DNA from 2 places in the Paenibacillus sp. FSL R5-0914 genome. Region 2 is predicted to be linked to the other one. Evidence: riboswitches for the same ligand, from Rfam matches in the RefSeq annotation. Region 2 holds a riboswitch; the other holds the start of a gene.

Region 1 (8,005 bases), on a different contig from region 2:
CCTCTTATGGAGGATATATTCGCAAGACAAAAGCTGGATTGCCGACGAATGCGGTGTATGGTTTTTTGCAGTATTTTTTCGATGCGGTAAGCACATTTGAGCCTTCTCACGTCGTATGCTGCTGGGATATGGGCAAAGGAACGTTCCGCACCGAGAAATACGATGGATACAAATCGAATCGGATTGAAGCCCCGTTAGAGCTTATTCCACAGTTCGATCTAGTAAAAGATGTAGTAGCTGAGCTTGGGGTGCCGAATATTGGACTTGCAGGTTATGAAGCGGATGATTGCATTGGTACGCTGGCTTCTTGTTACAGTGAGAACTCTGAGGTATATATTTTGACGGGTGACCATGATATGCTTCAGCTCATTGATGAGAATGTTAAGGTCGTCATTATGAAAAAGGGACGCTCTAACTATAAAGTGTATGACCTTGCAGAATTGCTGGAGGAAAAGGGTCTAACCCCTAGACAAGTGATTGACTTGAAAGGCTTTATGGGCGATACCAGTGATAATTATCCCGGCGTAAAAGGGATTGGTGAGAAGACTGCGCTGAAACTGCTGACCGAATACAGAACAGTTGAAGGTGTAATTGAGAATATGCATCTGCTCCCTAAAGGTGTGCGTACCAAAATCGAAGCAGATCTGGATATGCTGCATTTATCGCGAGAGTTAGCGGAAATCCGTTGCGATGTACCAGTGGTCTGCGAGCTGACGGAAGCCTTGTGGCAACTACAGCGGGAAACAGCTGCGCGCAAATTTCAGGAGCTAGAGTTCGGCAGCTTGATGCATTTGATTGCTGAGGTGCAGGACGAACGGGGAATTGTACAGATTGAGTTAGGCGATTTGGGTTAAGATCAGACACCCTTCATGCAAAGATGCATGGAGGGTGTTTGTTAAACTATAAGAACGTATAAGTTTCACACTATACATTATCCTTATCTTTCTCTCTTAAACGCCTTTTGCGTCCTTATAAGGACGCAAAAGGCGTTTATACTTGTTGTGATAGCGCTTCATTCGACGTATAATTAGGGCTGGTGATTGCTTTTTTTTATGATATTATTCATTTGTGTATGGGTAGCGTTTCAACTTCTAACTAGAGAAAGGGAGATAATTGCTGTGAAGCTATTGGGAGCGATTGAAGCAGGCGGAACAAAGTTTGTATGTGGGATTGGTTATGAGGACGGTACCATTGTTGACCGAGTTAGCTTTCCGACAACAACACCGGAAGAAACGATGGGACTAGTAATAGACTATTTTAAAGAGAAGAATGTAGAAGCATTCGGAATCGGATCTTTTGGACCGATTGATCCCGTACTGGACAGCCCTACTTATGGTTACATAACAACGACACCAAAACCTCACTGGGGACAATATAATCTGGTAGGCACAATGGCTGAGCAATTTAACGTTCCGATCGGCTTTGACACGGATGTGAATGGTGCAGCGCTTGCGGAAAGTAAATGGGGAGCGGCTAAAGGTCTGGACAGCTGTCTTTATATTACGGTTGGGACAGGCATTGGAGCAGGAGCGGTTGTTGGCGGCCAGATGGTCCATGGATTGTCACATCCTGAGATGGGACATATTCTAGTTCGTAGACATCCAGAGGATACGTTTGAGGGTTACTGTCCTTATCATGGCGATTGTCTTGAAGGATTAGCCGCAGGTCCGGGGATCGGCAAACGCTGGGGACAACCGGCAGGAGAGCTACCAGTGGACCATCCGGCATGGGAAATGGAAGCTCACTATCTTGCACATGCACTCATGAACTATGTGCTGATTCTGTCTCCTCAAAAAATCGTAATGGGCGGTGGTGTTATGAAGCAAAGCCACCTGTTCCCGTTAATTCGCACTAAGCTGCAAGAGTTATTGAGCGGATATGTTCAGCATCCATCGCTTAATATTGACATCGATAATTATGTTGTCTCACCAGGTCTTGGAGACAATGCAGGGCTTGCTGGAGCGATTGGATTGGCTACATTAGCTCTAGCTAGAAACTAGTATAAAAAGACATTGACTGTTCGGTAATATATGGTATTCTAGGATCTAACAGTATAGCATTTAATGAGGGAGCACCTCTTTCGCGTTTATCGTGAGAGAGGTGCTTTTTTTGCGTTCGGGGTCTGATTGAGAAAGGATTTGTTCGCTCCGAAGGAGGCTCTTCCCGGAAGGTTATTGTGCTTACTGTAATGTTGAGAAAGGTAGGGATGAATATGCAAATTGTGTTTATGAACCGTTTATCCAGAATATCTGGAGTGGATCAAGAGGTGTACGCCCAGCTGTGGATTGGAGAGGAAGAGGGGATCTGGAGTTTGGGCTGGCGTGATTTTTCAGGTGGGGAGAATTACATTGAGAATTTGTGGTATGAAGGTGGTTCATGGAATGAGATGCTCTGTGTATACAGGCATGAGCTAGCAGTGAAGATGGGAGATGGCTATCGACCCTTAATCGATGGGATATTCCACGAGGAGGATAGTCTTACTGGGCGTAATCAGGAGCAGCTGAAGCTTCAATATTACAGCGAACATTATGGGAATGAAGCCATTTATGAAGAGTTATGTGCTTGGCGCCGTGGTAAGGCTTCGAGTGAACGGAAGGCGCCCTATATTCTCGCCAGTAATCGTCTGTTGCGCTTGTTAAGTACATTTCTACCGCATACGCCAGAGGAACTGATGCAAATTCCGGGTGTGGGAGAAGGCAAGATAGCGCAGTTTGGGGCTGATTGGCTGGCTATAACTACTGCGGTGGCAAGGGAACATTCCTTCCCTCTAAATTGGGTGCATGAAGTAATTGAAGAGGAGTCTTTCGTCTCTTGGCTTTATAAACAGAAAGAAGTCAAATATAAGAAGCAACTAGAACGACTGCGCTTGCGGAGGATTTTGCTACAGGGGATCGAGAATGGGTTGGGCTTGGAACAGCTTAAGGTGAATAGTGGAGTGAACCGGCGTGAACTGATTGAAGCGGTAGAGGAGCTAGAAAGAGAAGGTTATTCTGTCGAGAAGCTGATCCATGTAGAGCTTGGCAATATGCCGCAGAGTGAGCAGGATGCGATATGGAATGCCTATGTGGAGCTCGGGGATCTTTTCCTAAAACCGGTGTTACATAAGGTGTATGGTGACGATTTTTCCGCTGCTGAAGGATTGGATATTTATTATGAGCGTCTGCGATTGATACGCATCCGTTTCCGTCGAGAGCAGACGCATAAAGTGGGCATGGCGACCAGCTTTTAAATTTGCGCATACCAAAAAGACGAAGGCTTCCTTATACCTTACGGTTACAGGGCCTTCGTCTTGCTTATTCGTCCGGTTCGTTTCATAGCCATTCCTTCTTGCGGAAAACATAGAGCATCCCACAGCCTAAAGTCAACATGACGCCTATAACGCCATAATAGCCATATTTCGTATGAAGCTCGGGCATATGATCAAAGTTCATACCGTAGATTCCGGTAATTACGGTCAGGGGCATGAATATTGTTGTGATCGCAGTAAAGACTCTCATAATTTCATTCGCGCGGTTGGCGATACTGGATTGGTATGCCTCTCGTAAGTTGCCCATGAGATCGCGATACGTCTCAAAGGTTTCAGATATTTTAACCGCATTTTCATAAATGTCGCTAAAATATTTCTGCAGCTGATCATCAATCAGACGGAGGTCTTTTTTATTTAGGGTATTGATCACTTCTTTTTGTGGCCCCAGCATTTTCTTCAACCATAGAATTTCACTTCGCAGACCGATAATTTCACTGAGATGTGACTTCTTGGTATGCATGAGGATATCTTCTTCCAGCTTCTCGATCCGAGCTTCAATTCGGTCGCCGACGGAGAAATAGTTATCAACTACAAGGTCAATTAGCAAGTAAAGGAACATATCCGGTTCACTTACTTCTTGCTCCCAGAGCATAGGCTTCAGGATTCGTAGTTCATTGATCTTTTGTTTCGTGACAGTGATGATGTAATGTCTTCCAAGGAATACATTGAGCGCCCGTAGGAAAATTTCTTCATCGTCAAAGCGGATGCTATTTACAACTATAAAGTAGTGACTTTCGTATATTTCGATCTTTGGACGCTGATCCTCTTCGCTAAGGCAATCCTCAACAGCAAGATCATGTAGGTTGAACAAGGGCTGAAGCAGCTCCAAATCCTCAACATCGGCGTCAATCCAATAGAACCCTTCCGTTGGGGGTGTTAGTGTTTCATCAATTTCATCAATAGGTGTAAAAACCCCTGCATTTACCAGCCGGATTTTCATCTGATTTCACTCCTCCTATCCCCAGGTCTTCACTAGGGACTGCTAAATTAAGCACAGAGAAAAAAATCAGCTTGGCCGGCGGTACAATCAATACATAGGGCCAAATGACGTTTCGAGGGCATGAAGAAGAACTGCTCCCGCCGCCGGCAAGCTGATGATTATCCTGTGTGGTTGCTCATTCTGTACACATATTTGCGAGCTCGGGTCGCCTTCCATCCTTCTTCTCACCTCTTCTTTTCGTTTAGGTATGAAATACTTGTCTAGTATAACAACGGAGTATGCCTCTTTCAAGCAAATTTATTGTGATTTTGAGGCTTCTTCAGCATTGTATGGACTTGACGAAAAGGAGGTTCATGATTTAAAGTGAATTTTAAAGTAATTTAATTGAATACAGCTAAATCTTATCAAGAGCAGGTGGAGGGACTAGCCCTATGAAACCCGGCAACCGGCGTGTAAACGCACGGTGCTAATTCTTGCGGAATTTCTGCAGACGTCTAATCGTCTTCAGGAACATTCTGGCAGATGAGAGAGGCACATATGACTGTAGATATGACCTTTCTCGATTTCCGAGGAAGGTCTTTTTATGTTCAGCAAGCCGCAGTGCGGCAAAATAACTAAATTCAGCTAAGGAGTGGAAAGACAATGCCAATTAAAATTCCCGACAGTTTACCGGCGAAAGAAGTACTATCCGGAGAAAATATTTTTGTGATGGACGAAAGTCAGGCTTTCCATCAGGATATCCGTCCACTACGGATTGCTATTCTGAACCTCATGCCGACTAAAGAGACGACAGAGACTCAATTGCTGCGTTTAATTGGAAATTCGCCACTACAAGTTGATGTTACTTTATTGCATCCGCGTTCCCATATTTCCAAGAATACTTCTGCTGAACATTTGAAGAGCTTTTACAAAACCTTTGACGAGATCAGCCACCGCCGTTTGGATGGTTTAATCGTTACAGGTGCTCCTGTAGAACAAATGGAGTTCGAGGAAGTATCGTATTGGGAAGAACTGAAAGAGATTTTTGAATGGAGCAAGGACAATGTGACTTCAACCATGCATATTTGTTGGGCGGCACAGGCAGGCTTATATCATCATTTTGGTGTTCGTAAAGTGGCATTGCCTGAGAAATGCTTTGGCGTCTTCGCTCATACGATTAATCAAAATAACATTAAATTGTTGCGCGGCTTTGACGAGGTATTCCATGTACCACACTCTCGTCATACCGATGTCTCCCGTGAAGATATTGAGAATAACCCAGATCTGCAGATTCTGGCGGAATCCGAAGAAGCTGGTATGTATCTAGTGGCTACAAACGACGGTAAACAAATATTTGTGACCGGACATTCCGAATATGATCCTCTATCCTTGAAATGGGAATATGACCGTGATGTGTCTAGAGGGATGGAGATGGCTTTGCCGAAACATTACTTCCCTAAAGATGATCCAGAACGTACACCTCCAGCAGTGTGGCGTGCGCATGCCAATTTATTATTCTCTAACTGGCTCAATTACTATGTATATCAAGAAACGCCTTATGATATCGACCCGATTGTTTATTAATAATAGCGCTACAATATAAATTAGGAGGCATTAATCATGGATGACAAACTTAGGATTGAAAGTAGACTGGCTCAAATAGGTTCTCAAGAAGATCCTGCCACAGGAGCAATTAATTTTCCAATTTATAATGCAACGGCATTTCGTCATCCAAAACTCGGTCAAAGCACAGGGTTTGATTATAGCCGCACCAAGAGTCCGACCCGTTCAGTGCTTGAGAATGCAGCTGCGGAACTGGAATCTGGAGATGCAGGATTTGCTTGTAGCTCAGGGATGGCAGCGATACAAACAGTGCTTACCTTGTTCGCTCAAGGCGACCATCTGATCGTTTCGCTGGATCTTTACGGCGGTACCTATCGTTTGTTGGAACGGATTATGTCCAAGTTTGGAATCACTGCTTCTTATGTAGACACGAATGATTTGGATGCACTGGAAGCTTCCCGTCGTCCAAATACGAAAGCTGTATTTATTGAAACGCCAACGAATCCACTTATGATGATCACGGATATTGAAGCCGTGTGCACTTGGGCACGTCACCATGGGTTACTTAGCATTGTAGATAATACGCTGCTGACTCCATTCTTCCAACGGCCTATAGAATTAGGTGCGGATATTGTAGTTCATAGCGCTACTAAGTATTTGGGTGGTCATAATGATGTACTGGCAGGCCTGATTGTATCCAAGGGTGTAGAATTATCAGCTGAATTAGCTATTCTACATAACTCTATTGGCGCCGTGCTCGGACCAACAGACAGTTATCAGTTGATGAGAGGCTTGAAGACATTGGCGCTGCGTATGGAGCGTCACGAAAGCAATGCACTAGCGATCGCTCACTACTTATTAGAGCATCCAGCGATTGCGGAAGTGTTCCATCCAGGATTGCCTGATCATCCAGGACATGAAATCCAGAATCGCCAATCTTCAGGCAATACCGGTATTTTTTCTTTCAAATTAAAAGATGCCAGATACGTAGAGCCGCTTCTTCGTCATATTCGTCTTATTGCATTCGCAGAAAGCTTGGGCGGCGTAGAGTCACTTATGACTTATCCGGCTGTACAAACACATGCTGATATTCCTGTGGAGATTCGAAATGCTGTGGGTGTAGATGATCGTTTGCTGCGCTTCTCCGTCGGTATTGAACATGCAGAGGATTTGATTGCTGATCTTGGCCAAGCACTAGAGGCCGCTAGGGCAGAAATTGAGTCCAAGTAACAGGAAGAAATGTTCAATCGAGTGTTAGTGGAGAAATAGAGTATAACTAGCAGTATCGCTTAGTGCGATGCTGCTTTTCTTCTCGATAGGAATTTGCGAAGAATGTAAAAGCATTTTTCAAGCTGTTCAGATTGTGATACGATGAGGAAATGAACTGTTCAATTGTATGAGAAAGGGTTGTCACCTTGAAAAAGAGACAACGTTTTTTCTTCCTGTAATTTTGTGATTCTACCATACCCCTAAGGGTTTAGAAGGAGGATGCGAACGATGAGTGCGATAGATCTTATTTTGGACAAAGCCCTACGGGGTGAACGTCTCCAATTGGAAGATACCATCCGACTGTTCGAGAGCAACGAAATTGAGAAAATGGGTGCAGCCGCAAACACCATAATGGAACGCTGGCATCCAGACCCGATGGCCACGTTTGTAATTGGTCGTAATATTAACTATACGAATGTATGTGATGTCTACTGCCGTTTCTGCGCATTTTATCGCAGACCGGGCTCTGATGAGGGTTATGTATTGCCGGATGAGACGATTTACCAAAAAATCGCTGAGACTATCGCTGTAAATGGTACAGAAATACTGATGCAAGGCGGTACGAACCCAAATCTTCCTTTCAGCTATTATACCGATATACTTCGCGGAATTAAGCAACGTTTTCCTGAGATTACAATGCATTCCTTCTCTCCTGCTGAGATTATGAAGATGAAAGAAGTATCTGGATTATCGCTCGAGGAAGTTGTGCGTGAAATCCATGCTGCTGGCCTGGATTCACTACCAGGTGGGGGAGCGGAAATTCTCGATGATCGCACACGCCGCAAGATCAGCCGACTTAAAGGCTCATGGCGCGAGTGGATGGACGTAATGCAGACAGCGCATAAGATCGGTATGAATACGACAGCTACGATGGTCATTGGACTTGGTGAGAGTATGGAAGAACGGGCATTACACTTACTTCGTGTGCGTGAGGCTCAGGACGAGTG
Region 2 (8,005 bases):
AGAAATTTGGCGGCTCACGTTCATCGATTATCGGGAGTACGATTGGGCTAATCATTGGTCCTTTTGTAATCCCAGCCTTTGGACTTATTATTGGTCCGTTTCTGGGTGCCTTTATAGGAGAATTGATCGTAGGTTCTTCACCAGCTAAAGCTGCCAAAGTAAGTGTAGGATCAATACTTGGGTTGTTTAGTAGTACTGTTGTCAAAATTGTGCTACAAATTATTATGGTCGTCCTCTTTTTTATATGGGTCGTCCGGTTTTAATTTTAACAGTGAAGAAGGGGAAATGGTTTGTCCAAGAAAGAGTCTTTCGTAAAAGGCACGCTTATCCTTGCTGCTGCAGCTTTGGTGGCAAGGGTACTCGGGCTTGTTCAGCGGGTGCCGCTGGATCATATTTTTGATGATGTGGGGAGAGCATCATTTGGGGTATCGAACAATATCTATTTAATGCTGCTCACCGTGGCTACAGCAGGTATTCCAAGTACGCTCAGTAAAATGGTCTCCGAGCGGTACGCTCTGAATCGTCCTGAAGAGGCGAGACAAGTGTATCATGCAGCATTGCTGTTTTCAGTAGCAGCAGGGGTAATCATGACGGCCTTGCTGTACATAGGCGCTCCGTTCTATGCGACACATATTGCTGATGTACCTGAATCAGCGATGGCAGTTAGGGCTATTGCACCTGCGCTTTTACTTTTTCCGGCAATTGCCATGATGCGTGGATATTTTCAAGGGCGCAACAATATGATGGCTGGTGGTATTTCACAGATTGTAGAGCAGTTCGCTCGCGTACTAGTCGCTATTTTACTAGCTTATATTCTATTACAGCAGGGGTATAACAATACAACTATAGCTGCGGGAGCATCCTTCGGTAGCGTAATTGGTAGTATTGCAGCATTTGGTGTCATGATTTATTTTGCAATCAAGCTGCGCCGAGAGGATAAACAGCAAGGATTAAATTACAATACCACTCAAAAATTGCCGATTTGGGGAATTTACAAAGATATTTTCACACTATCAATTCCGATCGTGCTCTCTTCACTTACGATTCCCGTAGTGAATGTAATTGATACTTCTTTGGCTGTTCCGCTGCTTATCGATCAGATGGGTAGAGAGAGTGCAACAGCAGCTTTGGGTATACTAACCACGCGTGCTCAAAGTGTGGCCGGAATTCCACCGGTACTAGCCATTGCACTAGGAACCTCGCTGATTCCGATCATTTCAGCTGCTTATGCCCGTCGGGATGAGGGACACTTGAAGAAGCAAATTACACTTGCTTTGCGGATTTCTATCCTGACAGGGATGCCAATTGTGTTGGCACTTGTGGCAGCAGCTTATTCTGTAAACGGGTTATTGTTCAGCAGCTTGGACGGAAGCGGAATTGTGGCGATGCTTACGATTGGAACGATCTTTCAGATCACCATGATGACAACGAACTCCATCTTGCTCGGTATGGGCAAATCACGCATTTCAATGTATTATGTGCTAGTGGGTATTATTGTTAAATTAGTCGCAAGCTTCTTACTAAGTAAGATATTTGGGATCTACGGGATTATCGGCGCAACAGCACTTTGTTTCGTAGTTATTACTATTCTTAACTTACGGATGCTGAAATCCATTGTACCTTTCGAAATTATGGGTAAACGGTGGGGCGGCTTCGCAATTGCGGTTCTGGTGTCCGGTGGTATTGGTTTTGGACTTAACCAAGCTGGAATTCTGTTAACAGATCTAATGCCTGCACGTCTGGCATTTCTGATCACTTGTCTTGTTGTAGGGGCCGCAGTTGTTGTTATTTATCTGGTCATGCTAATTGTACTGGGTGTGCTTACTAAACAGGAGATCTCCAGTTATCCGCGTGCATTGCAAAAATTGTTGAATCCGCTGATGAAATTGCAGCCTGCGCGTGTTCGTATGAGAGAATAAGTTTGACTTCTGCATGACATTTTGCTTCACTTAAAGAATAGAAATTTGACAGATATGGAAGAAAGGACTGAACAAGCTATGGATAAAATTAGTTCTCCTGCTGAATTTCAGGTAGCCATTCAATCTCCTCGATTAACTGTAGCCATCTTCAAGGCGGACTGGTGCTCGGATTGTAAATTTATCGATCCTTTTATTCCTGAGGTAGAGCAAGCCTATGCAGATCGTCTAACGCTGGTTGAGGTTGACGTTGATGCTGTGGGTGACGTTAGTCAGGAACAAAATATTATGGGTATTCCAAGCTTTGTCGCGTATTCCGATGGGCGTGAATTGGTTAGATTCGTTAATAAATTACGTAAATCCCGCGAGGAAATTGAGAATTTCCTTGATAAAGCGGTTCAAGTGCATCAAAGCCTTCAACAGTAATTCCGGAAAACCACCGCTTTCGCCTGTTCGAGCAAAAGCGGTGGTTTTTTAAGATGCTTCTTCATTACTAAAAACTGCGGGTGATATTTTTGTCGACAAATCAGTTGAAATGGCTTAGTTATCTTACTTGCCTTATCATGTTCCTCGCTGTACTAGGGGGAGCGGTTGTAACGAAGACTGGATCGGGATTGGAATGTGGAAATGAATGGCCGCTCTGTCATGGGAAATTGATTCCGGCCTATACTGTAGGTTCGATGATTGAATACACCCATCGCTTGTTTAGCGGATTGGCAGGGTTATTGTCACTTGCCTCGATGATTGCCTTTTGGCGTTATGCTCGAAATCGGCGGGACTTGTTAGTATATGCATTCATGACGTTGCTGTTTGTAATTGTTCAAGGTGGTATGGGAGCGCTTGCAGTGATTAAATCCCAATCTGCTGCTGTAATGGCACTGCATATGGGCTTTTCCTTGATTGCTTTTTCAAGTTCTCTAATGCTGGCTCTAGGAACTAAAAGGCGACATGAAGCAGGTGAGTACGATCCTAAGATGGAGCTTCAGAAGAAACCCGTCAGTAAGGCTTTCCGCAATTTAACCTGCTTCACGGCCTTATATTCCTATGTTGTTGTTTATATTGGAGCCTTTGTTAGTCATACGGATTCGCGCGGTGGATGTTCTGGCTGGCCGCTCTGTAACGGTGAATGGGTTCCTGAGCTTTCCGGGGGAGTAGGTATTGTTTTTACGCACCGGATTGCGGCTTTGATCTTATTCATTCTTACTGCGGTGCTTGGACATTTAGCTTTTTGGAAACATAAGGATTACCCAGAGCTAAGAGCTCTTGGCGTAGCGGCTGTTCTGCTGTGCTTGATGCAGGTATTTAGTGGTGCTGCTGTTGTTTACACACTAGATAATGAAAGATTGTACATATTTGCCGCTTTGGCTCATATTTTGTTGATCGCTAGTTTGTTTGGTGTCTTATGTTATATGAGTGTAAGAGTCTGGCAGCTGAATCGTGCGAGAAATGTCGTTGTTGAAAAAAATCCAACGAATCCAATGACACCGTTGTAACACCCTTGGTAGAAAGTTTCCACCGTGGATAGAGTCGCTTTACCTGCGGAATAATAAAGTGGAAATCGGTATATCGTGGTGCTGGACAAAACTTTAGGAGGACTGGGATATGCTGCGGGTTATACTTGGAGAGCCGCCTCGAAAGAACAGCGGTGTATTGGCTGACGCGATGGAGAACATGGCCACATTTGCAGCCTTACTGCGCAAGGAAATGAACGCTCATGAGGATAATGACCATGAATACCGCAAGCTGGAGATTTGGACACGTGGACTGATCTCCTCATTGGATGAATTGGAGCAAAGCTGGTTCGCAGCTGCTTTTTACCGGAAATCGGTAATCGCTGGTTATATGGACGATATGTCACCAGTGGAACAAGGCGATTATGCGCGGTATGTTTATTTTTATAAAGATGGATTTATTCGTGTGTTCTCTCTTCTGGACAAGCTTGGAACGGTACTGAATCATTTTTATGACCTCAAAACCTCCAAATTAAAAACGCACTTTTCTTATTTTACAGTACTGCGTCAACTTCAGTTATTGAATGTGCATCCTGCATTAGCGGATCAACTGGAACAGATCAAGAACTCTTATCGTGATCCACTGGAGAATCTACGCAAGCGCAGAAATGCTGAAATTCATTATATGAATTCCGAAATGCAGGATGATTTATGGCAGCGGCATCAAGGCTTGCATGACAAAATTCAGCTTGAGGATTTAGATAGCCATCTTGAGGATTTAAAGCAGTCCCTTGAAATGAACTGTAAAACATTAATCGCGGCATTCAGCTACAGCAATGAACAGCTGCGTAAGGAAATAAGCAAGGCAAAGCGTGTACAATCCTAAGCGTTCAAGATATTTCCTTTTGACAAAAAACAAGAAACTTACTATACTTATGCTTGCATTAAAGTCTGTACGAATTCAAACATAAAATTTCATACTCTATATCTTATCGAGAGTGGCGGAGGGATAGGCCCGATGAAGCCCGGCAACCGATTTGTATACAGCGCGATTAGCGTTATGTACAAATGTCATGGTGCTAATTCCTACAATGACGCAAGGTTTGTGGTCGTTGGCAGATGAGAAGGCATTGTCTAAATAAACACACAGAGCCTCTTGCGATCTGCATCGATCGTCGGAGGTTTTTTTGTATGGAATAAGTGAATTATAAAGGGGGCGACGAGCGTTGATTAATCTAAAAGGAATAACAAAGGTATATGGAAAAGGCAGCCATGCGGCTACAGCACTTTCCGGATTGAATTTGTCTATCGAAAAAGGTGAAATATTCGGAGTTATTGGCCATTCTGGAGCGGGGAAAAGTACATTGATCCGTTGCATTAATCTGTTGGAGCGTCCGACAGAAGGGGAAGTATGGGTAGATGGCATTGAACTAACCAAGCTTACCCAAGGCCAGCTGCAGGAGCAGCGGCGCAAGATAGGAATGATTTTTCAACATTTCAATCTGCTATCTTCTGCGACTGTATATGATAATATTGCTTTTCCTCTACGACTCACAGGTACCTCGAGAGCAGATATTGATGCAAAAGTGAAAGAACTGCTTGCTCTAGTTGGGCTTGAAGAACACCAGGATAAGTATCCGTCTCAATTATCAGGAGGACAAAAGCAACGAGTCGGCATCGCTCGGGCACTTGCCAGCGACCCTGATGTGCTGCTGTGTGACGAGGCAACCTCTGCGCTTGATCCACAAACGACAGACTCTATTCTTAAGCTATTGCTCGATATTAATAAACGGTTCCATCTGACTATTGTGCTGATCACTCACGAAATGCACGTGATTCAGAGCATTTGCGACCGTGTTGCGGTCATTCATGGTGGTGGTATCGTTGAGCAAGGTAAAGTCACGGAGGTATTCCTGAAGCCGCAGCATGAGGTCACTCGCGATTTCATTCGCAGTGAATCACAGAATGAGGGACCCCTTCGTACGGCGCTTGACGCTGCTGCTGGGGACAACTCTCAGGCCGTCAAAATTACTTTTTTCGGAGAGAAGACCTACGGCTCTGCACTTTCCAATGTAGTACGTGAGACAGGTGTTAGCTTCGCCATTCTGCATGGTACCATCTCAACGATAAAAGACGTACCTTATGGACAAATGATTGTTCGGTTCGAAGGTCCAGCTGAAGCGATCGCTGTGACGATAGCCGAACTAACCGCTCAAGGCCTTGAAGTGGAGGTGATTTCGTAATGAATTTCGCAGACTTAAACTGGCAAGAAATGATGGATGCTACAGTTGCTACCTTGCAAATGTTAATATTCTCTGGATTGTTCACAATTATTCTTGGTTTACCACTCGGAATTCTATTGTATTTATGGGGAAGATCGAATAGTATAGTAATCAGAGTAATTTACTCGGTCTTATCATTCTTTGTAAACATCTTGCGTTCCGTACCGTTTATCATTTTGATGGTGGCTTTAATTCCTTTTAGCAAAACCATCGTTGGAACCTCCATTGGAGTACTTGGTACGATTCCACCGCTCGTGATTGGTGCAGCTCCATTCTTTGCTCGCTTGGTGGAAACGGCATTAAGAGAAGTGGATCGTGGAGTAATCGAAGCGGCGCAAGGGATGGGAGCATCCACGAATCAGATCGTTATGCGTGTTCTTTTGCCAGAGGCTCGTCCAGGTCTGCTCGCTGGGGTTACGATCACACTGGTTACACTGGTCTCCTATACGGCAATGTCCGGGATGGTAGGCGGCGGCGGGCTAGGGGATCTAGCGATTCGTTACGGATATTACCGATATGAGAAGGAAGTTATGATTATCTCTGTAGTCTTAATGGTCATACTGGTGCAACTGCTACAAATGGCCGGTGATCGACTAGTACGACATTTCACACGGAAATAAGGTACGTCCATATATAGCCTTATTCATACAAATACCAAGGATAAGAGGGGGATTTAAAATGAAAAAATTACTACTTACTTTTTTTAGTCTGACACTGGTTGTGGTGCTGGCTGCTTGCGGCAATAACAATAATGCTTCTAACTCGGCTGCTACTAATGCACCAAAAGATGGTGCTGCAACTGAGTCATCTGCAGAACCTGTAAAATTGGTGGTTGGTGCTTCACCTGTTCCACACGCTGAGATCCTAAAAGCTATTGCTCCATTGCTTGAAGTGCAAGGAATTAAATTAGAAATCAAAGAATTCACTGACTATGTTCAACCAAACGTTCAGCTTTCAGAGAAGAATCTGGATGCTAACTTCTTCCAACATCAACCTTACCTGGATGACCAGAATCAAAAGAACGGTTCGGATCTAGTTTCTGTTACAGCCGTTCACGTTGAACCTTTTGGTGCTTATTCCAAAAAAATCAAATCCATCGACGAGCTGGCTGATGGTGCGAAAGTAGCCATCCCGAATGATGCTACAAACGGTGGTCGTGCACTGATCTTGCTTGCCAAAAATGGACTGATTTCTTTGAAAGATGATACCAACATCACATCTACCCAAGCAGATATCACTGAAAATAAGAAAAACCTTAAAATCATCGAGCTAGATGCAGCAATGTTAGGTCGTCAATTGGATGAAGTAGATCTTGCCTTGATTAACACTAACTATGCTTTGGAAGCTAACCTAGTTCCTACTAAAGATGCTTTGTTCATTGAGGGTACGGATTCCCCTTACGCTAACATCCTGGTAGCTCGTCCTGACAATAAAGATTCTGATGCAATCAAAAAGCTTGTCGCTGCACTGAATTCTCCAGAAGCTAAAGCTTTTATTGAAGAGCAGTACAAAGGCTCGATCATTCCAGCATTTTAAGACAGAAAGCTAACTTAATCTCTAATACAGCATAAAACCCGCTGCCTAACGGCAAGCGGGTTTTATGCTGTATGTTGTAGGGGAAGTGTAAATCCTCTATAATAAGAAAATCCCGATCTCCTGAAGAGGAGGATCGGGAATGATATTGAATGGGATTAGAATACTTGCATAACTTCTTGTACGCCTTCTACTTCTTCAAGAAGGGCGCGTTCAATCCCGGCTTTCAAGGTGATCGTGGAGCTTGGGCAGCTGCCGCAGGCACCCATAAGTTTCAACTTAACGATGCCGTCTTCTACATCGACCAGTTCAACGTCGCCGCCATCGCGTTGCAGGAACGGACGAAGCTTATCCAGCACTTCCAATACTTCATCATACATTTCGGTGCTTTGTGCATTCTCACTCATTTCTCAATCACTCCTTTCATAAGTTCATTATAGTACAAAAAGTTAAAAAATAAAATGGTTAGGCGGAATAGGGAGATCATCATGAGACCAATTATTGAATTTTGTGCCAGTAACATGGGTCACGGAACAGACAAGCTAATGCATAAGCTGGAGGAAAATCCAGATTACGATGTGATCGAATACGGATGCCTGAACAATTGTGGGGAATGTTATTTAACTCCCTTTGCCATGGTTGAAGGTGACATCGTTGCTGCAGATACGGTTGTCGAGCTAGAAGAGAAAATTGATGCTAAAATCAAAGAGCTAGAGGCTTGGTTCAACATGGACCTTGACTAAATGCTTTTTGTGGAAAATAAAGGGCTGCTCTTTTCCGTTATAAATACGGAAAAGAGCAGCCCTTAGGTTTATCCTAAAGT

The links. Region 2 has a riboswitch for S-adenosylmethionine ahead of MKX60_RS08795 (methionine ABC transporter ATP-binding protein). Riboswitches for the same ligand answer to the same signal wherever they lie in the genome.
Region 1: another riboswitch for S-adenosylmethionine. It lies ahead of metA (homoserine O-acetyltransferase MetA); the one in region 2 lies ahead of MKX60_RS08795 (methionine ABC transporter ATP-binding protein).

Annotation. Positions count from the first base shown of each region.
Region 1 is NZ_JBBORH010000003.1:957,140-965,144, forward strand. Features, by position in the region: gene MKX60_RS27515 (5'-3' exonuclease) at 1-854, shown strand, start outside; gene MKX60_RS27520 (ROK family protein) at 1,119-2,000, shown strand; gene MKX60_RS27525 (HRDC domain-containing protein) at 2,213-3,229, shown strand; gene corA (magnesium/cobalt transporter CorA) at 3,312-4,247, opposite strand; SAM riboswitch class I at 4,646-4,776, shown strand; gene metA (homoserine O-acetyltransferase MetA) at 4,890-5,810, shown strand; gene MKX60_RS27540 (aminotransferase class I/II-fold pyridoxal phosphate-dependent enzyme) at 5,847-7,019, shown strand; gene mqnC (cyclic dehypoxanthinyl futalosine synthase) at 7,287-8,005, shown strand, end outside.
Region 2 is NZ_JBBORH010000001.1:1,991,267-1,999,271, forward strand. Features, by position in the region: gene MKX60_RS08770 (DUF456 domain-containing protein) at 1-263, shown strand, start outside; gene MKX60_RS08775 (putative polysaccharide biosynthesis protein) at 291-1,919, shown strand; gene MKX60_RS08780 (thioredoxin family protein) at 1,998-2,342, shown strand; gene MKX60_RS08785 (COX15/CtaA family protein) at 2,432-3,409, shown strand; gene MKX60_RS08790 (Cthe_2314 family HEPN domain-containing protein) at 3,519-4,253, shown strand; SAM riboswitch class I at 4,354-4,493, shown strand; gene MKX60_RS08795 (methionine ABC transporter ATP-binding protein) at 4,594-5,610, shown strand; gene MKX60_RS08800 (methionine ABC transporter permease) at 5,610-6,269, shown strand; gene MKX60_RS08805 (MetQ/NlpA family ABC transporter substrate-binding protein) at 6,328-7,185, shown strand; gene MKX60_RS08810 (NifU family protein) at 7,341-7,589, opposite strand; gene MKX60_RS08815 (YuzB family protein) at 7,671-7,925, shown strand; gene MKX60_RS08820 (NAD(P)/FAD-dependent oxidoreductase) at 7,994-8,005, opposite strand, start outside.